DNA from 2 places in the Streptomyces sp. NPDC092369 genome. Region 2 is predicted to be linked to the other one. Evidence: riboswitches for the same ligand, from Rfam matches in the RefSeq annotation. Region 2 holds a riboswitch; the other holds the start of a gene.
The links. A riboswitch is a leader RNA that binds a small molecule or an ion and turns the genes downstream of it on or off. The one in region 2 is predicted to bind glycine.
Positions count from the first base shown of each region.

Region 1: linked by a shared signal. The riboswitch ahead of gcvP (aminomethyl-transferring glycine dehydrogenase) and the one ahead of gcvT (glycine cleavage system aminomethyltransferase GcvT) in region 2 are both predicted to bind glycine.

Region 1 covers NZ_JBIVQP010000007.1:646,382-662,102, reverse strand. Annotated here, with positions in the region: gene ACIQI8_RS37945 (DNA polymerase IV) at 1-1,383, shown strand, start outside; gene ACIQI8_RS37940 (PRC-barrel domain-containing protein) at 1,608-1,985, opposite strand; glycine riboswitch at 2,099-2,194, shown strand; gene gcvP (aminomethyl-transferring glycine dehydrogenase) at 2,371-5,256, shown strand; gene ACIQI8_RS37930 (molybdopterin-binding protein) at 5,323-5,742, opposite strand; gene ACIQI8_RS37925 (ABC transporter ATP-binding protein) at 5,770-6,978, opposite strand; gene ACIQI8_RS37920 (ABC transporter permease) at 7,070-7,951, opposite strand; gene modA (molybdate ABC transporter substrate-binding protein) at 7,951-8,778, opposite strand; gene ACIQI8_RS37910 (molybdopterin-binding protein) at 8,996-9,391, opposite strand; gene ACIQI8_RS37905 (amino acid transporter) at 9,474-11,423, opposite strand; gene ACIQI8_RS37900 (extracellular solute-binding protein) at 11,797-13,092, shown strand; gene ACIQI8_RS37895 (carbohydrate ABC transporter permease) at 13,128-14,126, shown strand; gene ACIQI8_RS37890 (carbohydrate ABC transporter permease) at 14,192-14,956, shown strand; gene ACIQI8_RS37885 (endo-1,4-beta-xylanase) at 15,012-15,721, shown strand, end outside.
Region 2 covers NZ_JBIVQP010000003.1:364,948-380,668, reverse strand. Annotated here, with positions in the region: gene ACIQI8_RS18620 (family 2A encapsulin nanocompartment cargo protein cysteine desulfurase) at 1-225, shown strand, start outside; gene ACIQI8_RS18615 (LLM class flavin-dependent oxidoreductase) at 380-1,402, shown strand; gene ACIQI8_RS18610 (L-serine ammonia-lyase) at 1,461-2,828, opposite strand; gene glyA (serine hydroxymethyltransferase) at 2,909-4,168, opposite strand; gene gcvH (glycine cleavage system protein GcvH) at 4,183-4,560, opposite strand; gene gcvT (glycine cleavage system aminomethyltransferase GcvT) at 4,658-5,773, opposite strand; glycine riboswitch at 5,923-6,019, opposite strand; gene ACIQI8_RS18590 (AAA family ATPase) at 6,168-6,842, shown strand; gene ACIQI8_RS18585 (enhanced serine sensitivity protein SseB) at 6,986-7,777, shown strand; gene ACIQI8_RS18580 (enhanced serine sensitivity protein SseB C-terminal domain-containing protein) at 7,986-8,741, shown strand; gene ACIQI8_RS18575 (ABC transporter permease) at 9,076-10,083, shown strand; gene ACIQI8_RS18570 (ABC transporter substrate-binding protein) at 10,154-11,950, shown strand; gene ACIQI8_RS18565 (ABC transporter permease) at 12,062-13,060, shown strand; gene ACIQI8_RS18560 (ABC transporter ATP-binding protein) at 13,057-14,154, shown strand; gene ACIQI8_RS18555 (ABC transporter ATP-binding protein) at 14,151-15,443, shown strand; gene ACIQI8_RS18550 (M1 family metallopeptidase) at 15,541-15,721, shown strand, end outside.

The DNA.
Region 1 (15,721 bases), on a different contig from region 2:
CATCTCGACATGGATGCCTTCTACGCCTCGGCGGAGCAGGCGTCCAAGCCGAGTCTGCGCGGGAAGGCCGTCGTGGTGGGCGGGCTCGGGCCGCGTGGGGTGGTCGCGACCGCCTCGTACGAGGCACGGGTGTTCGGGGTCAGGTCCGCGATGCCGATGGCCCAGGCGCGGCGGCTCGCGCCGAACGCCGCGTATCTGGTGCCGCGCTTCGGGTTCTACCGGGCGATCAGCGAGCAGGTCATGGGGCTGCTGCACTCGTTGTCGCCGCTGGTGGAGCCGCTCAGCCTGGACGAGGCGTTCGTGGACCTGGAGACCGATGGAGCCGCCTGGGACCGGGCGTCGGCGCGGCTGGTCGGGGAGAAGCTGCGCGCGGACATACGGGCGGTCACGGGGCTGACCGGATCCGTCGGCCTGGCCGCGTCCAAGATGCTCGCGAAGATCGCCTCCGAGGAGGCCAAGCCGGACGGCCTGGTGCTCATCGAGCCGGGGACCGAGAGGGCTCTGCTCGGGCCGATGCCGGTGCGGATCCTGCCGGGGGTGGGGCCGGCGACGGGGGACCATCTGCGGCGGGCCGGGATCACCACGGTCGACGATCTCGCCGAGGCCGGTGAGGACGAGTTGGTGCGGCTGTTGGGGAAGGCGCACGGGCACGGGCTCTACGCGATGGCGTTGGCGCGTGACGATCGGCCTGTCGTCGCTGAGCGGGGGACCAAGTCGGTGTCGGTCGAGGACACGTATGACGTGGACATCCATGACCGGGTGCGGGTGGGGCTGGAGGTGCAGCGGCTGGCGGATCGGTGTGTGCGGCGGTTGCGGGCGGCGGGGTTGTCCGGGCGGACGATCGTGCTGAAGGTGCGGCGGTACGACTTCTCGACGTTGACTCGGTCCGAGACCTTGCGAGGGCCCACGGATGATCCGGGAGTGGTGCGGGAGGCTGCCGGGCGGTTGTTGGAGTCTGTGGACACGACCGGGGGTGTGCGGTTGCTGGGGGTGGGGGTCAGTGGGCTTGCCGACTTCACGCAGGAGGATCTTTTTGCGCAGGCGGCGGGGGCGAGGGTGGGGGCGGGGAGCGGTGCGGATGCGGAGTTCTCTGATGCGGAGGTTGAGTCGGGGGAGGCGGAGGTGGTCGAGGAGCAGGTGGTTGCTGCTGCTGAGCGGCGGTGGCCTTCGGGGCATGATGTGCGGCATGCGCAATTCGGGCATGGGTGGGTGCAGGGGAGTGGGCTGGGGCGGGTGACTGTGCGGTTTGAGACGCCGGGGTCCGAGCCGGGGCGGGTGCGGACGTTTCGGGTCGATGACCTTGAGTTGGAGCCGGCGGATCCGTTGCCGTTGGTCGAGGGGGGCGGAGGGGCCGGGGTTTCGGTGGACGGGGTCCGGACGTGAGCGTCGGCTCTGGCGGGGCGGGGCGTTGCGCAGCCCGGCGTTGCGGGGTGCCGCCTGCGCCCACCCGTGCCGCCCCAGCAGCACGACTGCCCGCAGGCTGGTCGGGTGGGGGGGTGGGCGGAGTTGTGCCGCGGAGCCACAACGGCAGGACTGCCCGCAGGCTGGGCGGGTGGGGGCGGCGGGGGACTGTCCGCAGGCTAGGCGGGTTTTATTGGCCGGAGGCCTCAGGCGTCCGCGTCCTCTGTGCCTGCCAGCTTGCCGAAGTCTCTGTCCGGGAACGTTGGTGGGGGTGCTGTGTCGAGGCCGTAGTGGTGGTAGAGCTGGAGTTCTTGTTGGGGGGAGAGGTGGCGGCCCACTCCGAAGTCGGGGGCGTCTTTGATGAGGGCGCGTTCGAAGGGGACGTGGAGGGTGCCTTCGACCAGTTCGCTGGGCTCCAGGGGGACGAAGGCGTCCCGGGAGAAGAGGCCGGTGCGTATGGCGGCCCACTCCGGCACTCCGGTCGCGTCGTCGAGGTAGATCTCGTCGATCGTGCCGATCTTGGTGCCGTTGCGGTCGAACGCCTTGCGGCCGATCAGGTTGCGTGGATCGATGTCGGTCTGCACGGGGCCTCCACGTGGTCGCGACGCACTCGTAAACTCTACAAAAGAGCACATTGGTGATGGTGGCCACTCGAAGGCCCGTGCGGTGCGCTCGCTGATAGGCTGGGAGCGGCTGCTGACCCCGTGCGGGAGAGTCCTCCAGACATCATCGGAGGCGCCGAAGGAGCAAATCCTCCCCGGAATCTCTCAGGCCCACGTACCGCACGGACGAGGTCACTCTGGAAAGCAGAGCGGGTGTCGAAGGCCTCCGCTCTCACCGACGGTGAAAGCCGGGCTCCTTCGGGATGTCCGGTGAAGCTCTCAGGTCGAGATGACAGAGGGGGAGGCCGTCGGGGTACCCGTGCCGTGGTACCCCCCGAAGGTCGTGACCGACCAGGAGGCCTCCGCAATGACCGCCCATCGCACTCCGCTCTCCGAGCTCGAAGCGGGAATCCCGTTCGAGCAGCGCCACATCGGGCCCGACCAGGAGGCGCGGGCCAAGATGCTCGCGCAGGTCGGCTACGGCTCGCTGGACGAGCTCACCGCCGCCGCGGTGCCCGACGTGATCAAGAACGCCGATGCCCTGGACCTGCCCGGTGCGCGCACCGAGGCCGAGGTGCTGGCCGAGCTGCGGTCGCTCGCCGATCGGAACCAGGTCCTCGACTCCATGGTCGGCCTCGGCTACTACGGGACCTTCACCCCGCCCGTCATCCTGCGCAACGTGATGGAGAACCCGGCCTGGTACACGGCCTACACGCCGTACCAGCCGGAGATCTCGCAGGGCCGACTTGAGGCACTGCTCAACTTCCAGACCATGGTCGCCGACCTCACCGGCCTGCCGACCTCCGGCGCCTCGCTGCTCGACGAGGGCACGGCCGCCGCCGAGGCCGTGGCGCTGTCCCGGCGCATGGGCAAGAACAAGAAGGGTCTGTTCCTGGTCGACGCGGACGCGTTGCCGCAGACCATCGCCGTGATCCAGACGCGGGCCGAGCCGGCCGGCGTGGAGGTCGTGGTCGCCGACCTCGCCGACGGCATCCCGGCCGAGGTCGCGGAGCGGGAGATCAACGGCGTTCTCGTCCAGTACCCCGGCGCCTCCGGTGTCGTACGGGACATCAAGCCGTTGATCGACCAGGCGCACGGGCTCGGTGCGCTCGTCACCGTCGCCGCCGATCTGCTGGCGCTGACGCTGCTGAAGTCGCCCGGCGAGCTGGGCGCGGACATCGCCGTCGGTACGACGCAGCGGTTCGGTGTGCCGATGGGCTTCGGCGGACCGCACGCGGGCTACATGGCCGTACACGAGAAGTTCGCGCGCAGCCTGCCCGGGCGGCTCGTGGGTGTGTCCGTGGACGCCGACGGGCACAAGGCCTACCGGCTCGCGCTGCAGACGCGTGAGCAGCACATCCGTCGGGAGAAGGCCACCAGCAACATCTGTACCGCGCAAGTGCTGCTCGCCGTCATGGCCGGCATGTACGCCGTCTACCACGGGCCCGAGGGCCTCCGGGTGATCGCGCGGCGCACCCACCGCTACGCCACGATCCTGGCGGAGGGGCTAAGGGCCGGCGGGGTCGAGGTCGTGCACGGGACCTACTTCGACACGCTCACCGTGCGCGTGGAAGGGCGGGCCGCCGAGGTCGTCGCCGCCGCGCGGGACAACGGGGTCAACCTGTACCTCGTCGACGCCGATCACGTGTCGATCGCCTGTGACGAGACGACCGCGCGGGCCCAACTGCGTGCCGTGTGGGCTGCGTTCGGGGTCGCGGGGGACGTGGACGCGCTGGACGCGGTTGCCGGGGAGACGATTCCGCAGGCGCTGTTGCGGAGCGACGAGTTCCTCGTTCACCCCGTCTTCCAGCAGCACCGTTCCGAGACGGCGATGCTGCGGTACCTGCGCAAGCTGGCCGACCGTGACTACGCGCTCGACCGCGGCATGATCCCGCTGGGCTCCTGCACGATGAAGCTCAACGCGACCACGGAGATGGAGCCCGTCACCTGGCCCGAGTTCGGGCAGCTGCACCCCTTCGCGCCCGCCGAGCAGGCGCAGGGCTATCTGACACTCATCCGGGAGCTGGAGGAGCGGCTCGCCGAGGTCACCGGGTACGACAAGGTGTCGCTGCAGCCCAACGCCGGGTCGCAGGGCGAGCTGGCGGGGCTGCTCGCCGTACGCGGATATCACCGTGCCAACGGGGACGAGCAGCGGACCGTGTGTCTGATTCCGTCGTCCGCGCACGGGACCAATGCCGCGAGCGCCGTGATGGCGGGCATGAAGGTCGTCGTCGTGAAGACCGCCGGGGACGGCGAGATCGACGTCGAGGATCTGCGGGCGAAGATCGAGCAGTACCGCGACGAGCTGTCGGTGCTGATGATCACGTACCCGTCGACGCATGGTGTGTTCGAGGAGCATGTCGCGGACATCTGCGCGCAGGTCCACGAGGCCGGTGGGCAGGTGTACGTCGACGGCGCCAACCTCAACGCCCTTGTGGGGCTTGCCAAGCCGGGGCACTTCGGCGGGGACGTCTCGCACCTGAATCTGCACAAGACGTTCTGCATTCCGCACGGTGGTGGCGGTCCCGGTGTCGGGCCGGTCGGTGTGCGCGAGCACCTGGCGCCGTACCTGCCGAACCACCCGCTGCAGCCGGCGGCCGGGCCCGAGACCGGTGTGGGGCCGATCTCGGCCGCGCCCTGGGGGTCGGCCGGCATTCTGCCGATCTCGTGGGCGTACGTCCGCCTCATGGGCGGCGAGGGGCTGAAGCGGGCCACGCAGGTGGCGGTGCTCAGCGCCAACTACATCGCCAAGCGCCTGGAGCCGCACTACCCCGTGCTCTACACCGGGCCCGGCGGGCTGGTCGCGCACGAGTGCATCATCGATCTGCGGCCGCTGACCAAGGCGACCGGTGTGAGCGTCGACGACGTCGCCAAGCGGCTGATCGACTACGGGTTCCACGCGCCGACGATGTCCTTCCCGGTGGCCGGCACGCTGATGATCGAGCCGACCGAGTCCGAGGACCTGATCGAACTGGACCGGTTCTGCGAGGCGATGATCGCCATTCGCGCGGAGATCGAGAAGGTGGGGGCGGGGGAGTGGCCCGCGGACGACAATCCGCTGCGGAACGCTCCGCATACGGCGCGTGTGTTGGGCGGTGTCTGGGAGCACGCGTACACGCGTGAGGAGGCCGTGTTCCCGGGCGGGGTCTCGGTGGCCGACAAGTACTGGCCGCCGGTTCGGCGTATCGACCAGGCGTTCGGTGACCGGAACCTGGTGTGCTCCTGCCCGCCGTTGGATGCGTACGAGGACTGACAGCGCTGGATGGACGGAGAGGGCTCCTGCCGGATGTACGTCGGCGGGAGCCCTGCTGTTTCCGCGTCAGGTCGTCGACAGGGAGACTTCCGTCGACTTGATCAGCGCGACCGCGGGGTCGCCGGTCTTGAGGGCGAGGTCGTCGACTGCCGCGCGGGTGATGGCGGCGGTCAGGGCGCCGCCGTCAACGTCGATCTTGACCGAGGCCATCGCTTCGCCGGTGGTGATCTCGGTGATCGTGCCGGGGAGTTGGTTGCGGATCGAGAGGCCCGCGACTGGTCCTGTGGCGAGGGAGACCTCCGTCGACTTCACCAGGGCGCGGACGGGGGTGCCGGGGGCGAGGGCGAGGTCGGTGACGGCTTCGCGGGTGATCGCGGCGGTGAGGCTCTGGCCGCCGGTGAGGAGGATGCCGACCGTGGCCATCACCTCGCCGGGGGTGACGGTGGTGACGGTGCCGGGGAGCTGGTTGCGGATGCTGAGGGTCATGGCCCTCACCGTAGGCCTTGTGAGTGCTTATGCCGGGTACGCGTGTGTCTGCGTCGCCTTGACCGTCGCCCAGACCGAGGCGCCGGGGTGCAGCTCGAGTTCGGCCGCGGCGACCGTGGTGAGGTCTGCGGCGAGGGGGAGTTCGCCGGTGAGGTCGGCGCGGATCTGGTCGCCGTGGGTTTCCAGGCCCGCGACTTCGCAGTGCCAGAGGTTGCGGGCGCTGGTGGAGGTGGGGCGGGTGCGGTGGAGGGTGACGGCGCTGGGCGGGAACGCGACGAAGACCTCGCCGGTGAGGTCTTCCGCGGTGGTGATCTCGGTACCGGAGCCTGGGTCGAGGGTGACTGTGTGGCCGTCCGCGTGGCCCTTGTAGAGGTTGAGGCCTACGAGTTGGGCGATGTAGTCCGTGCGGGGGTGGCGGGCGATGTCTGTGGGGGTGCCTTCCTGGACCACGCGGCCGTCCTCGATGACCACGAGGCGGTCGGCCAGGACCATGGCGTCCAGGGGGTCGTGGGTGACGAGGACGGCTACTGCCTCGAACTCGGCCAGGTGGTGGCGGAGTTGGGTGCGGATGTCGAGGCGGGTGCGGGCGTCCAGGGCGGCCAGGGGTTCGTCGAGGAGGAGCAGGCGGGGGTTGGTGGCGAGGGCTCTTGCCAGGGCTACGCGTTGGGCCTGGCCGCCGGAGAGGTGGCGGGGTTTGGTGGTGGTGTGCGCTTTCAGACCCATGCGGGTCAGCCAGGTTGCCGCTTGGGCTCTTGCTTCTTTTTTTGTTGCGCCGTGGCAGCGGGGGCCGAAGGCGACGTTGTCCAGGGCGGTGAGGTGGGGGAAGAGGAGGTAGTCCTGGAATACGACGCCTACGGGGCGGGATTCGGGGGGTGTGCGGTGCAGAGGCGTGCCGTCGAGGTGGAGGTGGCCGGAGGTGAGGGGGGTCAGGCCGGCGAGGGTGCGTAGGGCGGTTGTTTTGCCTGCGCCGTTTGGGCCCAGCAGGGCTACTACGTCGCCGGGGGCGGCGGTGAGTTCGATGTCCAGGCGGAAGGTGTTGAGGTCTACGACGAGGTGGGCGTGCAGGCCGGTGGTCGGGTGCGGGTGCGGGTGCGGGTGCGGGTGCGTGGAGGGTGCCCGGCCTTCGGCCGGGGAAGAGCTCCCACCCGCACCACCCGTACTTCTTTCGTTGTCGGGTGCGGGTGGCCCCAGTGGGGGCTTCGCGCCGTCGGCGGCCGCGGGGGGAGTGTTCGTCATCAGGGGGTCATCCAGCGGGTGTTCGTAGACGAGCCGTCAGTCCCGTGAGCGCTCGCCTTCGGCAGGACGTCGTCGCTCCAGACCGTCCCCCTCACGCCGGACTCACCCACCGCTCCCGTAGCGCCGCCAGGACCGTGATCGAGACCGCCAGGAGGACCAGGCTCAGGGCGATGGCTGCTTCTGGGTTGTTCTGGAGGGCCAAGTAGACCGCCAGGGGCATGGTTTGGGTGCGGCCGGGGAAGTTGCCGGCGAAGGTGATCGTCGCTCCGAATTCGCCCAGGGCTCGGGCCCAGGCCAGGACGGCGCCTGCCGCGATGCCTGGGGCGATCAAGGGGAGGGTGACTCGGCGGAACGCCGTGAAGCGGGAGGCGCCCAGAGTTGTGGCTGCCTCCTCGTAGCGGGGGTCCGCCGCGCGCAGGGTGCCTTCCACGCTGATGACCAGGAACGGCATCGCCACGAAGGTCTCCGCCACGATGACGCCCGTCGTGGTGAAGGGGAGCGTGATGCCGAACCAGGCGTCCAGCCACTGGCCGACGATGCCGTTGCGGCCTAGGGCCAGGAGCAGGGCTACGCCGCCCACCACGGGGGGCAGGACCAGGGGGAGGGTTACCAGGGCTCGTACCAGGCCGCGGCCCGGGAAGTCCGTGCGGGCCAGCAGCCAGGCCAGGGGGACTCCGATCACCAGGCTTGCCGCCGTCGCCGCTGTGGCGCAGAGGAGGGACAGGCGGAGTGCCTGCCATACCTCCGTGCTGGTGAGTTGGGTGGAGAGGGCGCTCCACGGGGCTCGGACCAGCAACGCGATCAGGGGGAGCAGGAGGAAGGCCAGGCCCAGGAGGGCGGGGAGCAGGAGGGGGAGGGGGACGCCTCTGGTCACGCCTGTGCCTACGCCTCTGCTCACGCCCTTGCGGACACGCCTTCGCCGCGGGCCGGACTCCAGGGTCTCGGCCGCGGCGTCGGACGCGTCGCTCGGGATCACGGCTTGAGGAATCCGGCCTCGGTCAGCACCTTCTGGCCCTCGGCGGACTGCACCAGGGCGATGAACGCCTTGGCCGCCGCCGCGTTCGGCGCGTCCTTGAGGAGGGTGATCGGGTAGTCGTTGATGGCGTCCGACGATTCAGGGAAGTCCACGCCTTCCACCTTGCCACCCGCCGCCTTCACGTCCGTCTTGTAGACGACCGCGGCGTCGGCCTCCTTCAGGACCACCTTGTTGAGGGCGGACTTGACGTCCTCTTCGTAGGAGACCGGCGTGAGCTTCAACTTGCCTGCGTCCAGGGCCTTTTGAGCGGCGGCGCCGCAGGGCACCGTCTTGTCGCACAGGACGACCTTGAGGCCCGACCTGGTGAGGTCCTTGAGAGAGGCGACCTTGTCGGGATTGCCCGGCAGGGTGGCGATCTCCAACTGGTTGCGGACGAAGGTGGCGGGCGTGCCGACGCCGTCACCCTTGTCCGTCACGATCGCCATCGTCTTGGGACTGGCCGAGGCGAACACGTCGGCCGGGGCGCCGCCCGTGATGCTCGCGGCCAGCGAATCGCTGCCGCCGAAGCTGAAGGTGACCTTGGTGCCCGGGTACTGCTTCTCGAACTCCTTGCCCAGCGTCGAGAAGCTCTCCTGGAGCGAGGCGGCGGCGAAGACGGTGACCGTGCCGGACAGTTTCGGCGACGAGGAGGTCGACGCCGAGGAGTCCGACTTGGTGGAGTCGGAGTCCGAGTCGGAGGAGCACGCGCTCAGGGCCAGCAGCGCGGCGGCTCCGGCACCTGCCACTTGCAGGGTCCGGCGGGTCCTGCGCGCGGAACGGGTCATCACGGGTCCACTCCCTCTGTCTTCTCGTGGAGGAACCCCTCGGGCGCCTCCCGTGCGCCGATCATACTGGCGCATTTGCGAGGCGTAAGTCTCCTGTCGCATCGCATGAGCTGGAGCGATGCCGATGTGGGGTGGCATGTGCGTTCGTACGGGAGTGATGTGCCGGGTGGGTCGGATGTGGCTTTACGGGAGTGATCTGCCGGGTGAGTCCACCGAGTCACGTGCGGTCGACGTGGACGTTTGTCGACTTGACCCGGGCCGTGGCCTCCATGCCGACCTCCAGGCCGAGGTCCTCGACGGCCTCGCGGGTCAGCAGTGAGACGAGGCGGTGCGGGCCGGCCTGGATCTCCACCTGGGCCGCCACGTCCCCGAGTTTGATCGCGGTGACGATCCCGGGGAAGGCGTTGCGCACGGAGGTGTGGGACGGGGCCTCCTCCTCGCCGTCCGCCTTCGCGAGTTCGACCGAGAAGGCCGCCAGGTCGCGCCCCTCGATGAGCCGGCGGCCGCTGTCGTCGCGGTGGGTGGTCACCCGGCCGGCATCCGCCCAGCGGCGCGCGGTGTCGGGGCTCACGCCGAGCAGCCGCGCTGCCTGGCCGATTGTGTAGGACTGCATGCGGATCACGATAGGGCCGTGAACGCACCTTGCGGGATGAGCTGCGGGACAGAAGCCCCTTGTCGGACCCGCGTGGGCCGGGTCAGCCCGTGTGCACCCGCGGCCTGCGGTCGCGGTTCGGTTCCGCCTCGCGGAGTACCTCTCGGGTGACCGGGGCGACCTCGCCCTGGCCGAAGAGGAAGAAGCGCAGGAACTGGGCGAAGGGGCTGCCCTCGGTCCACTCGAAGTAGATGTGCGGGGTGCAGCCGGTCTCGTCGCGGACGTGCAGGAGCAGGGCGGCCAGGGCGTTGGAGATCGAGGACGACTCCAGGGTCAGCACCCGGTAGCGGTTGTGCAGGACCTCGCCCCGGACCGTCAGGCCCGACTCGAACTCGGACGGGTCGGTCACCGTGACCTCGACGAAGACGAAGTCCTCCTGCTCCGGCATGTCGTTGTCGTTGCGGATCTGCTCGATCTTGTCGCGGTACTCGGCCTTGTCGCGCTGGTCGGGCTCGTTGGCGATGAAGCGGATCTTGCGGCTCGCCATATCCCGGATGAATCGTTCCGCCATGGCGTCCAGCTCGACATGGGTGACGCGCAGCTCGAAGGCGCGGGCCAGCCGGGAGAGCAGGGAGACGAGGATGATGCCGGCGATGAAGCAGGCGCCGATCTTGACGCCGTCGGGCCGCTCGATGACGTTCACGACGGTGACGTAGAGCATGACCGCCGAGACGGCCGTGAAGGCGATGGTCCAGTTGCGTTGGCCGGCGCGGCGGGCGGCGATGGTCACGGCGATCGCCGCCGAGGACATCAGGACCAGTACACCGGTGGCGTAGGCGCCGCCCTGGGCGTCGACGCTCGCGTCGAAGATCCAGGTGACCAGGAAGGCGACCAGGGTGAAGACGATGACCATGGGGCGCACGGCGCGGGCCCAGTGCGGTGCCATGCCGTAGCGGGGCAGATAGCGCGGCATCAGGTTGAGCAGGCCCGCCATCGCGGAGGCGCCGGCGAACCAGAGGATGGCGATGGTCGAGACGTCGTAGACCGTGCCGAAGGCGCTGCCCAGGTACTCGTGGGCCAGGAAGGCGAGGGCGCGGCCGTTGGCCTGGCCGCCTGCCTCGAACTCCTTCTCCGGGATCAGCACGGTGGTGATGAAGCTGGTCGTGATCAGGAAGACGCTCATGATCAGCGCGGCGGCCGTGAGGAGCTTCTTCGTGTCGCGGATGCGGCCCTTGGGGTTCTCCTCGGTGTCCTCCGGGTCGCCCTGGACGTGCGGCATGACCGCGACGCCGGTCTCGAAGCCGGACAGACCGAGCGCGAGCTTGGGGAAGACCAACAGGGACACGCCGATCATGGCGAAGACGTTGCCGTGTTCGGCGGTCAGGGCGCTGGACCAGTCCGTGACCACGTGACCGGCCGTGGCGACATGCCAGATGCCGACGATCACCACGACGACGTTCAGCCCGAGATAGATCACTACGAGCGCGACCGCGACGCCGATCGCCTCCAGGAAGCCCTTGAGGAACACCGCGCCGAGCAGGGCGACCAGGACGAGGGTGATCAGCATCCGGTGGTCGTGCAGGGCGTCGGTGAGGTGCGGGTTCTCCACCAGGTGGGTCGAGGCGTCCGCCGCCGAGAGCGTGATGGTGATCAGGAAGTCGGTCGCGGCGAACCCCAGCAGCGTCAGGACGAACAGCTTGCCCTTCCAGAAGGACAGCAGCCGCTCCAGCATCGCGATCGAACCCTCGCCGTGCGGGCTCTCCTCCGCCACGCGCCGGTAGACGGGCAGGGCGCCGGCGAGCGTGACGACGACCAGCACGATGGTCGCCACCGGCGAGAGCAGTCCTGCGGCCAGGGCGGCGATGCCGGGCTGGTAGCCGAGCGTGGAGAAGTAGTCGACGCCGGTCAGGCACATCACGCGGTACCAGCGCTGGCCCTTGTGGGCGGGCTGCGCCTGGGCGGCCGGGCGCGCGCGGCCGGCCTTCCCCATGTCGGACAGTCCCTCCAGCATCCACTCACGCAGGCGACTGGGAGGGTGCTCGGTGGTGGCCATGGGTGTGCTCCTGAGGCGTCTCAGCGTGTGGGTTCCGGCCATCACGCGGACGGCCGAACCAGCGTAAGCGGAGAGTGACGTCAGGGCCTGTGCGGGACCGGGGCGCAGGCGTCAAGCTTCCGTTAAGACTGGCTGCGTCGCGGGCCGCGCCGTCTGAGCTGCGAGGGCGAAACATTCGCCATGACTCGCGAATATTACGAAGCACTCCCACCGATCTCGGGCGCTTGGGGATTCGCTGTGTCCAAGGGGTTGCCACTCTTCGGAAGCTGTCTCTAGGGTGCGGCAACAACGCATCTTTCAGGATCATCTCCGAAACTTTCGGTCACAGCGGACGGCCGTGGACGCGCCGTCCCGTACCCCCAAGGAGCGCATGATGGGCGACCGGGCACTGTCCCGCCGCGGCTTTCTCGCGGCCTCCGCCGCGGCCGGTCTGGGCGTGACGGCACTGAGCGGATGCGGCGGGGACTCGGACGGAGGGTCGTCCTCGGGGACGACCACCGTCGAGTGGTGGAACATCTCCACCACCCAGCCGACCAAGAGCGTCTGGGCCGCCCTGGCCAAGAAGTTCGAGGCGCAGAACCCCAAGGTGAAGCTGAAGATCGTCCAGCTGGAGAACGACGCCTACAAGTCGAAGATGACGGCCCTCACCGCCTCGGGGAAGCTCCCGGACGTCTTCCACACCTGGGGCGGTGGCGTCCTCAAGCAGCAGATCGACGCCGGGCTGGTCGAGGACCTCACCGACAGGACCAAGCCGTGGGCCGACGGACTGCTGCCGGTGGCGAAGCAGCCGTATCTCGTGGACGACAAGGTGTACGGGATCCCGTTCGACATCGGCATGATCGGGTTCTGGTACAACAAGGCGCTGTTCAAGCAGGCCGGCATCGGTCAACCGCCCACCACCTGGGGTGGCTTCCTCGATGCCGTGCACAAGCTGAAGGCCAAGAACATCACGCCCCTCGCCCTCGCGGGCAAGGAGACGTGGACCGGCATGTACTACTGGGCCTACCTCGCGATGCGCACCGCGGGCATCGACGCCCTGCAAAAGGCGAACGAGGACAAGGACTTCACGGGAGCCGGGTTCGTAGAGGCCGGGCAGCACTTCAAGGACCTCATCCAACTCCAGCCGTTCCAGAAGGGGTTCCTCGGGGCCGCGTACTCGACGCCGACCGGCCAGGCCGCGACTGTCGGTAACGGCAAGGCGGCCATGGAACTCATGGGCCAGTGGGCTCCGGTGGTCGAGGCGGACGCCGGCAAGGGGCTCGGCGCGAACCTCGGCTTCTTCCCGTTCCCCGCGGTCGAGGGCGGAAAGGGCGTCATCACCGAGGTGTTCGGCGGAGGCGGCGGACATGCCCTGCGCAAGGGCGCCCCACAGGCGGCCGTGGACTTCCTGAAGTTCTTCGCCTCCGAGGCCACCGACCTCGAACTCGTCAAGAAGACCGGCGCCCTGCCCGTGGTGCCGGCCGCCGCGAGCGCGCTGTCCGACCCCAACACCAAGGCCGTACAAGCCCAGTTGACGGGCGCCACCGGCTTCCAGCTCTACCTCGACCAGGCCTACGCCCCCGCCGTCGGCCAGGAGGTCAACGACAGCGTCGGCGCGCTCATCGCCGGCTCCAAGTCCCCCCAGCAGGTCGCGCAGTCGATCACCAAGGTCGCGAAGGAAGAGCAGTAGCCGCCGATGACCTCCACACTCCTCCCGGACCGCCGATGACCTCCACTTTCCTCCCGGACGAGCGGACCGGTCCCGAGCTCGCCGTCCCGCCCCCGACCAAGGACTCGGCCCGGGGGCGGGCCCGGCGGCGCACGCTGAACTGGCTCACCGCGGTCGGCTTCCAACTGCCCGCGCTGGTCCTGTTCGTGGGCCTGGTGCTGCTGCCGATGCTGTTCGCGGTGTACGCGGCCTTCTTCCGCTGGGGCGGCTTCGGCATGCCCTCCGACTACACGGGCGCGGACAACTTCACCCGGCTCTTCCAGGACCCGGTGTTCCTCGGCGACCTGTGGCGCTGCCTGGTCCTGGTGCTGCTGTCGCTCGCGCTCCAACTTCCGTTCGCGCTGGCCATGGCGGTCCTGCTCAACCAGCGGCTGCGCGGCCGGGCCGTGTACCGGATGCTGTTCTTCGCGCCGTACGTCCTGTCCGAGGCCATCACCGGCGTGCTGTTCAGCATGGTCTTCGCGCCGGACGCCGGGCTCGCCGACCATGTACTCGGCGGGATCGGCCTGGACGGTCTGGGCGGGGAGTGGTTCGCCGACCCCTCCTACGTCATGGCGACCCTGTTCCTGGTCATGACGTGGAAGTACTTCGGCTTTCACATGATGCTCTACCTCGCCGGACTCCAGTCCATCCCGGCCGAGTTGACGGAGGCCGCGCTGATCGACGGCGCCAACGCGTGGCAGCGGTTCCGCAATGTCACGCTCCCGCTGCTCGCGCCCACCCTGCGCATCAGCGTCTTCCTGTCCGTCATCGGGTCGATCCAACTCTTCGACCTGGTCTGGGTGGTGACCCAGGGCGGCCCCGACCACCACTCCGAGACGATGGCCGTGACCATGTTCCAGTACGGCTTCAAGCGCTACCAGGTGGGCTACGCCAGCGCGATCAGCGTGGTCATGTTCGGCATCTGTCTCGTCTTCGCCCTCGCCTACCAGCGGTTCGTGCTCCGCCGCGACCTCGAAGGGGCGACCACCACGATGAGGGGAGACGGCAAGTGACCCGCAAGGCCGGCGCCGTACGGACCCTGCCGCTGCACGTGATCCTCCTCGCGGTCGGCGCGGTGATGGTCGTCCCCCTGGTGTACGCGGCCCTGTCCGGCTTCAAGTCCACCGACGAGCTCTCCCGCAACCCCTTCGGACTGCCCGAGCACTGGCTGACCGGCAACTACACCGACATCCTCGGCTCCGGCGACTTCTGGCGGCTGGTCGGCAACAGCACGCTGATCGCGGTGGGTACGACCGTGCTGGTGGTCGCCGTGTCCGCGCTCGCCGCGTTCTCCTTCGCCCGATTCGCCTTCCGCGGGCGGGAGTTGCTGTTCACCGTGTTCACGATGGGGCTGATGTTCCCCTTCGCGGTGGCGGTCCTGCCGCTGTTCCTGCTGCTGCGCTCGATCGGTCTGCTCGACAACCCGCTCGGCGTGATCCTGCCCCAGGCCGCCTTCGCGCTGCCGATGACGATCATCATCCTGCGCGGCTTCTTCCGGCAGATCCCGGGCGAGTTGGAGGAGGCGGCCACGCTCGACGGGTGCAGCGCCTTCGGATTCTTCTGGCGGATCCTGCTGCCCATGGCGCGGCCCGCGCTCGGCACGGTCTCCGTGCTGGCCGTGGTCACCAGCTGGAACAACTTCTTCCTGCCGCTGCTGGTGTTCACCGACGCCAAGTTGTGGACCCTGCCGATCGGCGTCCAGCAGTTCCAGGGCCAGTACTCGGCGGAGTACGCCCGCGTCTTCGCCTACCTGGTCCTCGCGATGGTCCCCGCCCTCGCCTTCTACTCGGTCGCCGAGCGCCAGCTCGTCGGCGGCCTCACCGCCGGCGCGACGAAGGGATGACGCGCGCCGACGGACGTACGGCTCACCCACACACCCGCACGTGAGGAGTCGCACCATGCGCAAGAACCGTCTCAGACTGGCCGGAGCACTCACGGCCGTGCTGATCGCCGGCACGGCCCCGGGCGTTCAGGCGCACGAGAAGCCGCTCACCCTCGCCGACCTGGCCCAGCGCCACGGCCGCTACTTCGGCAGCGCCACCGACAACCCCGAACTCACCGACACCGCCTACAAGGCCCTGCTCGGCAGCGAGTTCGACATGATCACCCCCGGCAACGGCATGAAGTGGTACGCCACCGAGCCCGAACAGGGCGTCTTCGACTGGACCAACGGCGACGAGATCGTCGACCTCGCCCGCGGCAGACACCAGCGGGTCCGCGCCCACACCCTGGTCTGGCACAGCCAGTTGCCGAGCTGGCTCACCGATCGTGAGTGGGGCGCCGACGAGCTGCGGGCCGTACTGAAGAAGCACATCCAGACGGAGGTACGGCACTACCGCGGCAAGGTCTACTCCTGGGACGTCGTCAACGAGGCGTTCAACGAGGACGGCACCTACCGCGAGACCCTCTGGTACAAGACGCTCGGCCCCGGTTACATCGCGGACGCGCTGCGCTGGGCCCACCAGGCCGACCCGCACGCCAAGTTGTACCTCAACGACTACAACATCGAGGCGGTCGGCCCGAAGAGCGACGCCTACTACGCCCTCGCCAAGGAGCTGAAGGCGCGGCGCGTCCCGCTCGACGGCATCGGGCTCCAGGCCCATCTCGC
Region 2 (15,721 bases):
TTCGTCCTGGACGGCTACGAGCCCGCCGAGGTCGGCACCGCCCTCAACGAGGAGGGAATCGCGGTGCGTTCGGGCCACCACTGCGCGCAGCCGATCCTGCGCCGGTACGGCCTGGAGGCCACGGTCCGCCCGTCGTTCGCCTTCTACAACACGCACGAGGAGGTGGACACGCTGATCACGGTGGTCCACCGGCTGGCGGGTCGACGCGGCGGTCACCACCGCTAGCCCGAGCGCGCCACCGGATCGCTTCACCTGCACGCCGCTGCCCGGACGGGATCCCGTTCGGGCAGCGGCACGTCGTTCCCGCACGTCCGACCCCGCCGGCACCCAGCACCGACACCAGGGGAATCAAACGTGGCCGTCGAACGCTCTGGCCTGCGTGAAAAAGATAGGTTTCCTCTCGTTCGGTCACTGGTCGCCGAGTCCGCATTCCAAGACCCGGTCCGGCGCCGACTTCCTGCATCAGTCCATCGATCTGGCGGTCGCCGCCGAGGAGCTGGGCGTGGACGGCGCGTACTTCCGCGTGCACCACTTCGCGCAGCAGGCGGGCAGCCCGTTCCCGCTGCTCTCGGCCATCGGCGCGCGGACCTCGAAGATCGAGATCGGCACCGGCGTGATCGACATGCGCTACGAGAACCCGCTGTACATGGCGGAGAACGCGGGCGCGGCCGACCTCATCTCCGGCGGCCGGCTGCAGCTCGGCATCAGCCGCGGTTCACCGGAGCAGGTGATCGACGGCTGGCGCTACTTCGGCTACGCCCCCGAGGAGGGGGAGACCGGCGCGGACATGGCACGCCGGCACGCCGAGGCGTTCCTCAAGGTGATCGAGGGCGAGGGCTTCGCGCGGCCGAATCCGCGGCCGATGTTCCCCAACCCTCCGGGGCTGCTGCGTGTCGAGCCGTACTCCGAGGGGCTGCGCGAACGGATCTGGTGGGGCTCCAGCTCGAACGCGACCGCGGTCTGGGCCGCGAAGCTGGGGATGAACCTGCAGAGCTCCACGCTCAAGGACGACGAGACGGGCGAGCCGCTGCACGTCCAGCAGCGCAAGCAGATCGAGGCGTACCGCGAGGCGTACAAGGAGGCGGGCCACACGCGCGAGCCGCGGGTGTCCGTCAGCCGCAGCATCTTCGCCCTGACCGACGACGTGGACCGTGCCTACTTCGGCCGCGACCGCAACTCGCGCGACCAGATCGGCATGATCGACGACACGACCAGGGCGATCTTCGGCCGCTCGTACGCCGCCGAGCCGGACGTCCTGGTGAAGCAGCTCCAGGAGGACGAGGCCGTCCAGGCCGCTGACACCCTCCTGCTGACCGTCCCCAACCAGCTCGGGGTCGACTACAACACCCACGTGCTGGAAAGCATCCTGACCCAGGTCGCACCGGAGCTCGGCTGGCGCTGAACGCTCTGCCGCCCTGCGTGCGGGGCGGCTCGGCAGCGTGCCGGTACCTCCCTCGCCGTCAGCACTCGATGATGTTCACCGCGAGCCCGCCCCGGGCCGTCTCCTTGTACTTGACGCTCATGTCCGCCCCGGTCTCCTTCATGGTCTTGATGACCTTGTCGAGGGAGACCTTGTGCGAGCCGTCCCCCCGCATCGCCATCCGCGCCGCCGTGACCGCCTTGACCGCGGCCATGCCGTTGCGTTCGATGCAGGGGATCTGGACGAGGCCGCCGACGGGGTCGCAGGTGAGGCCGAGGTTGTGTTCCATGCCGATCTCGGCCGCGTTCTCGACCTGTTCGGGGGAGCAGCCCAGGACCTCGGCCAGGGCGCCCGCCGCCATCGAGCAGGCGGAGCCGACCTCGCCCTGGCAGCCGACCTCGGCGCCGGAGATGGAGGCGTTCTCCTTGAAGAGCATGCCGATCGCGCCGGCCGCGAGGAGGAAGCGGACCACGCCGTCCTCGTCGGCGCCGGGCACGAAGTTGATGTAGTAGTGCAGGACGGCCGGGATGATGCCGGCGGCGCCGTTCGTCGGGGCGGTCACGACCCGGCCACCCGCCGCGTTCTCCTCGTTCACGGCCATCGCGTAGAGCGTGATCCACTCCATCGCGTGCGCCAACGGGTCGCCCTCGGCGCGGAGTTGGCGGGCCGACATGGCCGCACGGCGGCGCACCTTGAGGCCGCCCGGCAGGATGCCCTCGCGGGCCATGCCACGGGAGACGCACGCCTGCATCACCCGCCAGATGTCGAGCAGCCCCGCGCGGATCTCCTCCTCGGTGCGCCAGGCGCGCTCGTTCTCCAGCATCAGGGCGGAGATCGACAGGCCCGTCTCCTTCGTCAGGCGCAACAGCTCGTCGCCCGTGCGGAAGGGGTACTTGAGGACCGTGTCGTCCAGCTTGATGCGGTCCGCGCCGACCGCGTCCTCGTCGACGACGAAGCCGCCGCCCACCGAGTAGTACGTCTTCGACAGCAGCTCGGCGCCCTCGGAGTCGAACGCCCACAGGGTCATGCCGTTGGCGTGGTAGGGCAGGGTCTTACGGCGGTGCAGGATCAGTTCGTCGTCGAAGGAGAACGGGATCTCGTGCTCGTCGAGGAGCCGGATCCGCTTCGCCGCCTTGATCGCCTCGACCCGCTCGTCCGCCCCCTCCACGTCCACCGTCCGCGGGGAGGCGCCCTCCAGACCGAGCAGCACCGCCTTGGGCGTGCCGTGCCCGTGGCCGGTGGCGCCGAGCGAGCCGTACAGCTCGGCGCGGATCGACGCGACGGACTCCAGCAGCCCCTCGTTGCGCAGCCGGCGTGCGAACATCCGGGCCGCGCGCATCGGGCCCACCGTGTGGGAGCTGGACGGGCCGATGCCGATCGAGAACAGGTCGAAGACCGAGATGGCCACGGGAACTCCTCAGAACGCTTGGTGGTGCGGGGTGGGGCACCGCGCTCACCTTCCAGTGTGCGCGGTGCCCGAGGGGCCGACTACAGCCCGGGGTACAGCGGGTGTTTCTCGGCGAGCGCGGTCACGCGCGCCTTCAGGGCGTCCGCGTCGTACGCGGGCTTGAGCGCCTGCGCGATCACGTCCGCGACCTCGGCGAAGTCCTCGGCCGTGAAGCCGCGGGTGGCCAGCGCGGGTGTACCGATGCGCAGACCCGAGGTCACCATCGGCGGACGCGGGTCGTTCGGGACGGCGTTGCGGTTGACCGTGATGCCGACTTCGTGAAGCCGGTCCTCGGCCTGCTGCCCGTCAAGGGCGGACTCCCGCAGGTCGACCAGGACCAGGTGCACGTCGGTGCCGCCGGACAGGACGTTCACCCCGGCCTCGCGCGCGTCGGCCGCGGTGAGCCGCTCGGCGAGCAGCCGGGCACCCTCCACCGTACGCCGCTGGCGCTCCTTGAACTCCTCGCCGGCCGCGACCTTGAAGGAGACCGCCTTGGCCGCGATCACGTGCTCCAGGGGACCGCCCTGGAAGCCCGGGAAGACGGAGGAGTTCAGCTTCTTCGCGAACTCCTTCTTCGCCAGGATGATCCCGCCGCGCGGACCGCCGAGGGTCTTGTGGGTGGTGGAGGTGACGACGTCCGCGTACGGGACCGGGTTCGGGTGCAGACCCGCGGCCACCAGGCCCGCGAAGTGCGCCATGTCGACCCACAGATACGCCTCGACCTCGTCGGCGATCCGGCGGAACTCCGCGAAGTCCAGCTGCCGCGGGTACGCCGACCAGCCCGCGATGATCACCTTGGGCCGGTGCTCCTTGGCGAGCTTCTCCAACTCGGCCATGTCGACCAGACCGGTCGCGGAGTCCACGTGGTAGGCGACCACGTCGAACTGCTTGCCGGAGAAGTTCAGCCGCATCCCGTGGGTGAGGTGGCCGCCGTGCGCCAGGTCGAGCCCGAGGATGGTGTCGCCGGGCTTGGCCAGCGCGAACAGGGCGGCCTGGTTGGCGGAGGCGCCCGAGTGCGGCTGCACGTTGGCGTACTCGGCGCCGAAGAGCTCCTTGACCCGGTCGATCGCGATCTGCTCGACCACGTCGACGTGCTCGCAGCCGCCGTAGTAGCGGCGGCCCGGGTAGCCCTCGGCGTACTTGTTGGTGAGGACCGAGCCCTGGGCCTCCATGACCGCGACGGGCGCGAAGTTCTCGGAGGCGATCATCTCCAGCGTGGACTGCTGGCGGTGCAGCTCGGCGTCGACCGCGGCGGCGACGTCCGGGTCCAGCTCGTGCAGGGGCGTGTTCAGTGCGGACATGCGTCTGTGACCTCTCAGCCAGCCGTCTCGGCGGTGTACTCGTCGGCCGACAGCAGGTCGGCGGGCTCCTCGGTGATGCGCACCTTGAAGAGCCAACCGCCCTCGAAGGGGGCCGAGTTGACCAGCGACGGGTCGTTCACCACGTCCTCGTTGATCTCGGTGACCTCGCCGCTGACCGGCGAGTACAGGTCGCTGACCGACTTGGTCGACTCCAGCTCGCCGCAGGTCTCGCCCGCGGTCACCTCGGAGCCGACATCGGGGAGCTGGGCGTAGACGACGTCACCGAGCGCGTTGGCCGCGAACTCCGTGATGCCGACCGTCGCGACGCCGTCCGCGGCGGCCGACAGCCACTCGTGCTCCTTGCTGTAGCGCAGCTGCTGGGGATTGCTCATGGCCTGAATTCTCCTGTACGCGGGGGAGTGTCGGTGGAGGGGTGAAGAGGGGGAGGAACGGAGGGGGAAGAGGTGCGGGGGAGCACTGCGGAAAGTGTTACTTCCGGCGCTTGTAGAACGGCAGCGCCACGACCTCGTACGGCTCGTGGCTGCCCCGGATGTCCACGCCGACACCGGACGTGCCGGGCGCCGCGTGGGCCGCGTCGACGTAGGCCATCGCGATCGGCTTGCCCAGCGTGGGGGAGGGGGCGCCGGAGGTGACCTCGCCGATCACCTGGCCGTCGGCGACGACCGGGTACCCGGCACGCGGGACCCGTCGGCCCTCGGCGACCAGGCCGACCAGGACGCGAGGCGGCTGCGAGGCGGCGCGCTCGGCGGCCGTCTCCAGAGCCGTACGCCCGACGAAGTCGCCCTCCTTCTCGAACTTCACCACCCGGCCGAGCCCGGCGTCGAAGGGGGTCAGCTCCGTGCTCAGCTCGTGCCCGTACAGCGGCATGCCCGCCTCCAGGCGCAGCGTGTCCCGGCAGGACAGACCGCAGGGGACCAGGCCGACGCCCTCGCCGGCCTTGGTCAGCGTCTGCCACAGCTCGACGGCGTGCTCCGGCTTCACGAACAGCTCGAAGCCATCCTCGCCGGTGTAGCCGGTGCGCGCGATGAGGGTGGGGACGCCGGCCACCGTGCCGGGCAGACCGGCGTAGTACTTCAGGCCGTCGAGGTCGGCGTCGGTGAGGGACTTGAGGATGCCGGGGGACTCGGGACCCTGGACGGCGATCAGCGCGTAGGCGTCCCGGTCGTCACGCACCTCGGCGTCGAATCCGGCCGAACGTTCCGTCAGCGCGTCGAGCACGACCTGGGCGTTGGAGGCGTTGGCGACGACCATGTACTCGGTCTCCGCGAGGCGGTAGACGATCAGGTCGTCCAGGATGCCGCCGTCGGCCCGGCAGATCATGGTGTAGCGGGCGCGGCCGACGCCGACGGAGGCGATGTTGCCGACCAGGGCGAAGTTCAGGAGCTGCGCCGCCTGCGGACCGGTGACGGTGATCTCGCCCATGTGGGAGAGGTCGAAGAGCCCGGCCTTCGTGCGGACGGCGAGGTGCTCGTCGCGCTCGGAGCCGTAGCGCAGGGGCATGTCCCAACCGGCGAAGTCGGTCATGGTCGCGCCCAGCGAGCGGTGCAGGGCATCGAGCGCGGTGTGACGGGGTTCGGTGCTCATCGGACGTGAATCTCCCAAGGCATGACGGCGAGGTCGTTCCTCCCCATCTGTCATCGGAACCTGAGAGGTTCGTCATGACCGCACGGGACATGACTTGCACCTTGGGTGGGGCCACCGGAGGAAACCGGGGACCCGCTTTTCAGATGTGCCTCGCCCGCGCGGTAACGGGGCCTGAGAGATTCAAGGGAGGGACTTGCTCCTTCGGCGCCCGGGTACACGTACCCGGGACTCTCCCGCGCGGATTCAAACGGCCGGTATGCAGTTGGCGCGCACATCATCGCACAGGCTCTGTAACAGGCTTGTGGCCGGAACCGAACGGAACCGGGAGACACCGTGGATTACCTTCTCTTTACATTCGGTGGGGAGAAGCTTTCCTGACCCCGCAGGGAGGACGATCACGGTGACAAGGACCACGGCGTACGCCACGACCTCGGGCGTCGCCCTGCCCAAGCAGCCCGCGGCCCCTGCCCGGGAGCGCTGCGCCGAGCGGCCGGCCCCGGTCGTCCGCGACCTGCGCGAGCGCTCGGGCCGCAGCCCGCACGCCCTGCTCTTCGGCCCCCGCGACCTGGTCGTGATCACCGGCCTGCCCGGCAGCGGCAAGTCGACGCTGATGCGGCGCGCGGTCAGGGGCGTACGGATCGACTCCCAGGACGCCCGCGACCGCTGGGACACCCGGGCACCCCGCTTCCTGCCGTACGCCGTCTACCGCCCACTGGTCCGCCTCGCCCACTACGCCGGTCTCGGCCGCGCCCTGCGCGCCGGCGCCGGCGTCGTCGTGCACGACTGCGGCACCCAGGCCTGGGTCCGCGGCTGGCTGGCCCGCGAGGCCCGGCGGCGCGGCGGCATCCTGCACCTGGTCCTGCTCGACGTACCCCCGCGCACCGCCCTGGCGGGCCAGCGCGACCGCGGCCGAGGCGTCTCCCGCTACGCCTTCCTGCGCCACCGCACGGCAGCCGGCCGCCTGATCCGCTCGGTGGAACGCGGCGACCTGCCCGAGGGCGTCGGCTCGGCGGTCCTCCTGGACCGGGACGCGGCGGACGTGCTCCGCCGGATCGGCTTCACGGGCTGAGAGTGGGGCGGCCGGGGGTGGTGGGCCTGGCTGGACCGGTGGGTCGGAACGGGGCGGTGGTGTGCGCCGAGCCGGCCGCCAGGGGCCCCGTACCCGTTAGCCTTTGCTGCCACAGCGGTACTTCACAGCAGGCGGTCGGACAGATGGACTTCCCAGCGGATCTCCCCGCGGACTTTCCCATGCAGGCGCACCCCCATCCGCACGGCGGATGGCCCGGCAACGAGCTGGAGGAGGTGCTGTCGGCGTCCCTCGGCGTGCCCACGGCGGGCGGCCGGATCATCGAGGTGCTCAGCCGCGGCTTCCTCTGGATCCCGCTGCCCAGCGGCGGCGGTCCGCACAGCGGTCCGCTGGACCTGCCCACGCTGGAGATCGAGGGCCAGGCGTACGTCCCGGTGTTCAGCTCCGAGGAGCAGTTCCGCCATGTCGTCGGCTCGCACATGTCGTTCACCATCGCGCCCGCCGTCGAGTTCGCCCGGGGTCTGCCCCCGCAGGTCGGCATCGCGGTGAACCCGGACGGCATGGTCGGCATCCCGCTCCCGCCGGCCGCCGTCGCCGAGCTGTGCCGCATCGGCCGCACCCCCCTCGACGGCCCCACCTCCGGCGGCCGCGTCCGCCTCTTCGAACCGGACTGGCAGGACGACCCGGTCGACTTCCTCGCCGCCGCCTCCGCCGAGTTCGAGTCGACTCCCGTGATCCGCACGGCCCGCCGCTGCCTCGCGGCGATCGAGACGGCGGACCCGGTGATGTTCGTGGGCGTCGAACTCTCCGAATGGGAGGGCGACCTGCGAGCCATCCCCTTGGAGGCACTGGGCCGGGCCCTGGCCAAGTCCCCGCCGCAGTGGGGGGTCAACCTCGTCCTCCTGGACGTGACGGACGACCCGGTGGCGACGTGGATGCGCCAACAGGTCCGGCCCTTCTACCAACGGCCCTTCTGATCGCCGTAGGGGTAGCCGACTCAGGGGCGCGGGGCTGTGCCAATATGCGGCTCCGCCGCGTGGGCGCGACCAGCCACAATCAACCCGCACTCGCCAACGCACATCAGGCCAACACCCCGTAGGCGCATAAGCTGTCACAGAAACGCGGGGTCACTTCGAAGGGGCGGTAAGACACGTGAGCGCGAGCCTCAGCGGCAGCGTGGAGCACATGCTGCGCCAGGTCACGCCAGGGCGCTACGACGCCTACGAGGCCCTGCTCCGCGCCCTCGCGACCCCCGGCGCAGGCCAGGTCTGGATGCTGCTGTGGCACGGCCAGTCCGGCTCCCCGGACGCCCAGTACGGAAACATGGAGGTCGAAGGGCACGGCTACGCCCCGTGCGTCACCTCCGCCCAGGAGCTGTCCGCCAGCGGCTGGAACCGTTCGTACGAGGTCGTCGACGGCGTCGACGTGGCCCGCACGCTCTACCCCGACCACTTCGGCCTGTGGCTCAACCCGCACGCCCCCGGCGGCGGCGTCGGCATCCCGTGGCTCGATCTGCGCCGTATCGCCACCGGCCTGGAGCGCCAGCCCGCGGGCCCGCTGCGGCTGTCGGAACCCGGTATCGAGATCCCGCAGTTCTACGCCCTGCTCGCGCACAACGCCCACCGCACCCCGGCCGTGCGCGCCCTGCGCCGCGCCTGGGTGCAGCCGGCGCTCGGGGCGCCGTACCTCGCCATCGGTCTCGATGTGTACGACACCTCGCCGCCGGCCGTGGACGCGGTACGGGCGATGATGCAGCAGTCGATCGGCGCGGTCCCGGAGGGACTGCCGGTGTCGACGGTGGCGATGTCGGACGAGGACGACCCGGTCGCGATGTGGATGCGGGAGGGTGCCCGGCCCTTCTACGACCGTGAGGCGCACGCGGCCCCGGCGCAGGCCCCCGCGGCCGGGTACGGCTATCCACCGGCGCCTGGCGGATACTGAGAGGGCGCCCGCTGGTCCAGACCGGTGCACCCATTGGTCCGGACTGGAGAAGTGGTGGGTCTGCGCGCGTAGATAGCGGCGGAAGATCCGTCCGATTCCTGAATGTCCTGATTCGCCCGCGTCCGACCCCCGTTACCCGCTGTCCGGATAACGGAACCCTCCTGACCTCATCACGTTTACGCATCCTTTCACCGTCAAGTCTGGCAACAGATCGCCAAAGCGTTGAAGACTCCCGCACCAGGGGCTCTTTCTGCCCCGAGTACGACGGACTGATCACGCCGCTACAGCGGCAAGTGCGGGCCGGCTACCGCCGGTTGAGAGGGGTCCCTGCCAGATGACGGCACCATTGCACGAGCCGACCGCGGAAGCGGCCCCGAGTGCGGCCGAGGAAGCGGCGGCCGCGACCGCCGGCGCCAAGACCGTTCAGGGACGTTCCCTGGGCCGGATCGCCTGGGAGCGCCTGAAGCGGGACAAGCTCGCCCTGACGGGCGGCATCGTGGTGGTCGTCCTCATCGTGGTCGCCCTGCTCGCGCCGGTGATCACCAACCTGCTGGGGCAGGACCCGGACGCCTACCACGAGAACCTGATCGACCCGCTGTTCGGCACCCCCACGGGGTCCCTGGGCGGTATCAGCGGCGACCACCTGCTGGGCGTCGAGCCGGTCAACGGCCGCGACATCCTCGCCCGCATCCTCTACGGCGCCCGCGTCTCGCTCCTGGTGGGCTTCCTGTCCGCCGTCGTCGCGGTCGTCCTGGGCACCGTCCTGGGCATCCTGGCGGGCTTCTTCGGCGGCTGGGTGGACTCGCTCGTCAGCCGCGTGATGGACGGCCTGCTGGCCTTCCCGCAGCTGCTCTTCACGATCGCCCTGGTCTCCGTGATGCCGAACGAACTGCTGGGCCTTTCCGGGTCCAACGTGCGCGTCTTCGTGATGATCCTGGTCATCGGCTTCTTCGGCTGGCCCTACATCGGACGCGTGGTGCGCGGCCAGACGCTCTCGATGCGCGAGCGCGAGTACGTCGAGGCCGCCCGATCACTGGGCGCCGGGCGGTTCTACATCCTGTTCAAGGAACTGCTGCCCAACCTCGTGGCGCCGATCATCGTCTACACGACGATGATGATCCCCACCAACATCCTCACCGAGGCGGCCCTCAGCTTCCTGGGCGTGGGCGTCAAGCCGCCCACGTCGTCCTGGGGACAGATGCTGTCGAGCGCCATCGACTACTACGAGTCGGACCCCATGTACATGGTGGTCCCGGGTGTGGCGATCTTCATCACCGTCCTTGCCTTCAACCTGTTCGGCGACGGCGTGCGTGACGCGCTGGACCCGAAGGCGTCCCGCTGAAAGAGCCGTACCCAAATCGTCCCGTGGCACCAACACGGGGTCTCTCATCTAATCCGGAGGATCCGAGATCGTGACTACCCAACGCACCTCAGGGCGGCGGAAGAAGGCCTTTGCCGCCGCTGCTGCGGTCGCCGCACTGCTGACCACGGCGGCGTGCGGCGGCAGCGACGACAACGGCGGCGGCGGTTCGAAGACCGGCGCGGCCGGCTTCGACGCGGCCAACAACAAGGTCGCCCAGGCCTCCCTGGCCAAGAAGGGCGGCACGCTGCGGTTCGGTGGCGCCCAGGATGCCGACTCGTGGGACACCACGCGTGGCTACTACGGCTTCATGTGGAACTTCGCGCGCTACTACAGCCGCCAGCTGGTCACGGGCAAGACGGAGCCGGGCAAGGCGGGCGCCGAGCTCACCCCGGACCTCGCCACCGGCCTCGCCAAGGTCTCGGACGACGGCAAGACGTACACGTACACCCTGCGTGACGGCATCACGTGGGAGGACGGCAAGCCGATCACGTCCAAGGACGTGAAGTACGGCATCGAGCGTGTCTGGGCGCAGGACGTGCTGTCCGGCGGCCCGACGTACCTCAAGGACTTCCTGGACCCCAAGGGCGAGTACAAGGGTCCCTACAAGGACACGTCCAAGGACAAGCTCGGTCTGAAGTCCATCGTCACCCCGGACGACAAGACCATCGAGTTCCACCTGCCGAAGGCCAACTCGGACTTCCAGGAGGTGCTGGGTCTGGTCTCGGCCTCCCCGGTCCGCCAGGACAAGGACACCAAGTCCAAGTACGGCCTCAAGCCGTTCTCCTCGGGCCCGTACAAGTTCGAGTCCTACAGCCCCGGCAAGAGCCTGACGCTGGTGCGCAACACCGAGTGGAAGCAGTCCTCGGACCCGATCCGCAAGGCGTACCCGGACAAGATCACCGTCCAGTTCTTCTCGGACGCCAACCAGCTGGACCAGCGTCTGCTCAACGGTGACCTGGACCTGGACATCAACCAGACCGGCATGTCCCCGCAGGGCCGCACCACCGCCCTCAAGGAGCACAAGGCCAACCTGGACAACCCGGTCTCGGGTTACATCCGCTACGCGACCTTCCCGCAGAGCGTGAAGCCGTTCGACAACGCCGAGTGCCGCAAGGCCGTCATCCTCGGTGCGGACCACGTCTCGCTGCAGACCGCTCGTGGTGGCCCGGTCGCCGGTGGTGACATCGGCACCAACATGCTCCCGCCGTCCGTCCCGGGCTCCGAGGGCCAGAAGTACGACCCGTACAAGCTGGCCGGCGCCAACAAGAACGGCAACGTCGAAGAGGCCAAGGCGGCTCTGAAGGCGTGCGGCAAGCCGAACGGCTTCTCCACCACCATCGCGGTGCGCAACAACAAGCCGGTCGAGGTCGCCACGGCCCAGTCGCTCCAGGCGTCGCTGAAGAAGATCGGCATCAACGCCCAGATCGACCAGTTCGACGGCTCGCAGACCACCGGCATCATCGGTAGCCCCTCGAACGTGCAGAAGAAGGGCTACGGCATCATCATCATGGGCTGGGGTCCGGACTTCCCGACCGTCCAGGGCTTCGGTCTGCCGCTGTGGGACAGCAAGTACATCGTGCCGAGCGGTAACAACAACTTCGCCCTGATCAAGGACAAGACCATCGACGGTCTGTTCGACCAGTACGTCACCACGCTGGACGACGCGGGCAAGACCAAGATCTCGACCGAGATCAACCACAAGGTCATGGAGGGCGCGTACTACCTGCCCTTCGTCTTCGAGAAGTTCATCAACTGGCGCGGTGACAACCTCGCGAACGTCTACACGTCGGACAACTACAGCGGCATGTACGACTTCGTGAACCTCGGTCTGAAGTCCGCGAAGTAATCCCGGCACACCCGCCGAACGGCACGAAAGGCAGGTGAAGGCCGGCGCGGCGTGGTCGCGGGCCATCGGATGACCTCCGGTGGCCCGCGGCCCCGCGGCGGGCCGTAAGCTGTGCTCGCTTACCTGATCAGGCGGCTGTTCGCCGCCGCTGTGATGCTCGTGGTCATCGTGATGGTGGTCTTCGGCATCTTCTTCCTCGTCCCCAAGTGGGCGGGCGTGGACATCGCCTCGAGCTTCGTGGGCAAGCAGGCCGACCCGGCTGCCGTCGAGGCCGTGCGGCAGAAGCTGGGCCTGGGCGACCCGATCTACTCCCAGGTCTGGGAGTTCTTCAAGGGCATCTTCGTCGGTCGCACCTACTCGGGCGGCGGCGACGTCACGCACTGTGCCGCGCCGTGCTTCGGCTACTCCTTCCGCAGCGAGCAGGCCGTCTGGCCGGTGCTCACCGACCGCTTCCCGGTGACCCTGGGACTGGCGCTCGGTGCCGCCGTGCTGTGGCTGGTCATCGGTGTCTCGGCGGGTGTGCTCTCCGCGCTCAAGCGGGGCACCATCTGGGACCGCGGCGCGATGGTCGTCGCGCTGGCGGGTGTCTCCCTCCCCATCTACTTCACCGGTCTGCTCAGCCTGGCCATCTTCGCCTTCGGGCTGCACTGGATCGACGCGCAGTACGTGCCGCTCGACCAGAGCTTCGGCGGCTATTTGGGCGGCATGATCCTGCCCTGGATCACCCTCGCCTTCCTGTACGCGGCGATGTACGCCCGGATCACCCGCGCCACCATGCTGGAGATCCTCGGCGAGGACTACATCCGCACTGCACGGGCGAAGGGCCTCAAGGAGCAGGTCGTCATCAGCAAGCACGCCATGCGCTCCACGATGACCCCGATCCTGACCATGCTCGGCATGGACCTCGGCGCCCTCATCGGCGGTGCCATCCTGACGGAGTCGACGTTCAACCTGCCCGGCCTCGGCCGCGCGGTGCTCGACGCCATCAAGAACCAGGACCTGCCCATCATCCTGGGCGTCACCCTGATCACTTCTCTCGCCGTGCTGCTCGCCAACCTCGTGGTGGACATCCTGTACGCCGTGATCGACCCCCGAGTGAGGCTGACATGACCGAGCTGAGCAAGAGCGGAGCCGCCCTGGGTGAGCCCATCGCCGCCTCCGCCCCGCCGACCTCCTTCCTGGAGGTGCGCGACCTCAAGGTGCACTTCCCGACCGACGACGGCCTGGTCAAGTCCGTCGACGGACTCACCTTCACGCTGGAGAAGGGCAAGACCCTCGGCATCGTGGGCGAGTCCGGCTCCGGCAAGTCGGTGACCTCGCTGGGCATCATGGGCCTGCACACCGCCGGCCAGTACGGCAAGCGCAAGGCGCAGATCTCCGGCGAGATCTGGCTGGACGGCACCGAGCTGCTCTCCGCCGACCCCGACCACGTGCGCAAGCTGCGCGGTCGCGAGATGGCGATGATCTTCCAGGACCCGCTGTCCGCGCTGCACCCGTACTACACGATCGGCAAGCAGATCGTGGAGGCGTACCGGATCCACCACGACGTCGACAAGAAGGTCGCGAAGAAGCGCGCGATCGAGATGCTCGACCGGGTGGGCATTCCGCAGCCCGACAAGCGGTTCGACAGCTATCCGCACGAGTTCTCCGGCGGTATGCGCCAGCGCGCGATGATCGCGATGTCGCTGGTCAACAACCCCGAGCTGCTCATCGCGGACGAGCCGACGACCGCCCTGGACGTGACCGTCCAGGCGCAGATCCTCGACCTGATCAGGGACCTGCAGACGGAGTTCGGCTCCGCGGTCATCATCATCACCCACGACCTGGGCGTCGTCGCCGAGCTGGCCGACGACATCCTGGTGATGTACGGCGGCCGCTGCATCGAGCGCGGTCCGGCCGAGAAGGTGTTCTACGAGCCCCGCCACCCCTACACCTGGGGACTGCTGGGTTCGATGCCGCGCCTGGACCGTGAGCAGCAGGAGCGCCTGATCCCGGTCAAGGGCTCCCCGCCCTCGCTGATCAACATCCCGTCCGGCTGCGCCTTCAACCCGCGCTGCCCGTACGCCGATGTCCCGAAGGACAACGTCACCCGCACGGTCCGGCCCGAGCTGACCGTGGTCGGCAGCCAGCACTGGGCCGCCTGCCACATGACGCAGGAGCAGCGGGAGCGGATCTGGACCGAAGAGATTGCGCCGAAGCTGTGAGCGAGGACAACGTGACCACTCCCGCGAAGAGCGACGGTGCCACCCTCATCAAGGACGCCGCCCCCGGCGAGACCCTGCTGAAGGTGACCGGGCTCCAGAAACACTTCCCGATCAAGAAAGGCCTGCTCCAGCGGCAGGTCGGCGCCGTGCACGCGGTCGACGGCCTCGACTTCGAGGTCAGGTCCGGTGAGACGCTCGGCGTCGTGGGCGAGTCCGGCTGCGGCAAGTCGACGATGGGCCGGCTCATCACCCGGCTCCTCGAACCGACCGCCGGCAAGGTCGAGTTCGAGGGCAAGGACATCACGCACCTCGGGGTGGGCGGCATGCGTCCGCTGCGCCGCGATGTGCAGATGATCTTCCAGGACCCGTACTCCTCGCTGAACCCGCGCCACACCATCGGCACGATCATCAGCGCCCCCTTCAAGCTCCAGGGCGTCACGCCTCCGGGCGGGGTCAAGGCGGAGGTCCAGCGGCTGCTGTCGGTCGTGGGCCTCAACCCCGAGCACTACAACCGCTATCCGCACGAGTTCTCCGGCGGTCAGCGTCAGCGCATCGGCATCGCCCGCGCGCTCGCCCTGAAGCCGAAGCTGGTCGTGGCGGACGAGCCGGTCTCCGCGCTCGACGTGTCGATCCAGGCCCAGGTCGTCAACCTGCTGGACGACCTCCAGCAGGAGCTCGGCCTGACGTACGTGATCATCGCGCACGACCTCTCGGTGGTGCGGCACGTCTCGGACCGGATCGCGGTGATGTACCTCGGCAAGATCGTGGAGCTCGCCGACCGCGAGTCGCTGTACCGGGCGCCGATGCACCCGTACACCAAGGCGCTCATGTCGGCGGTGCCGATCCCGGACCCGCGGCGCAAGAACACCAAGAGCGACCGCATCCTGCTCAAGGGTGACGTGCCCTCGCCGATCTCGCCGCCGAGCGGCTGCCGGTTCCACACCCGGTGCTGGAAGGCGACGGAGATCTGCAAGACGACCGAGCCCAAGCTCGTCGAGCTGAAGCCCGGTCAGCAGGTCGCCTGCCACCACCCGGAGAACTTCGAGGACCAGGCCCCGCAGGACACGGTGCTGCTGACCGTGGCCAAGGAGGCGGCCGAGCTGGTCGCCGACGAGGTGCTCGCGGAGTCGGCGGAGACGTCGGCGGCGGTGGCGGCGGAGGTCGAGGAGATCGCCGAGGCGGCGGAGGCCGCTGAGGCCGCCGAGCCCGGCACGTCCACCGAAGCCTCCGGCGCTTCCGAGGCCCCGGCGGCCTCCGCGGGTGAGAGCCAGGAGTCAACCGACAAGTAGCGCATGACGAGTTGGCAAAGTCATGTACATGCCCGAACGGGAGAGTTCAGAGTCGTCCGTGTCCGACTTATCGGCACACGCTCGCAAGGGACGACACATGAATCTCTCCCGTTCGGCACGTTTAGGGGCCCTCGCTACCGCGGCGGCCTCTTTCCTTGTCATCGCCGCCGCTCCCGCGCCAAGCCCCGGCGGGCCCGGCATAGGTGACCCCTACTTCCCGGACCTGGGCAACGGCGGCTTCGACGCCCGCCACTACGACCTCAGCGTGGCGTACAACC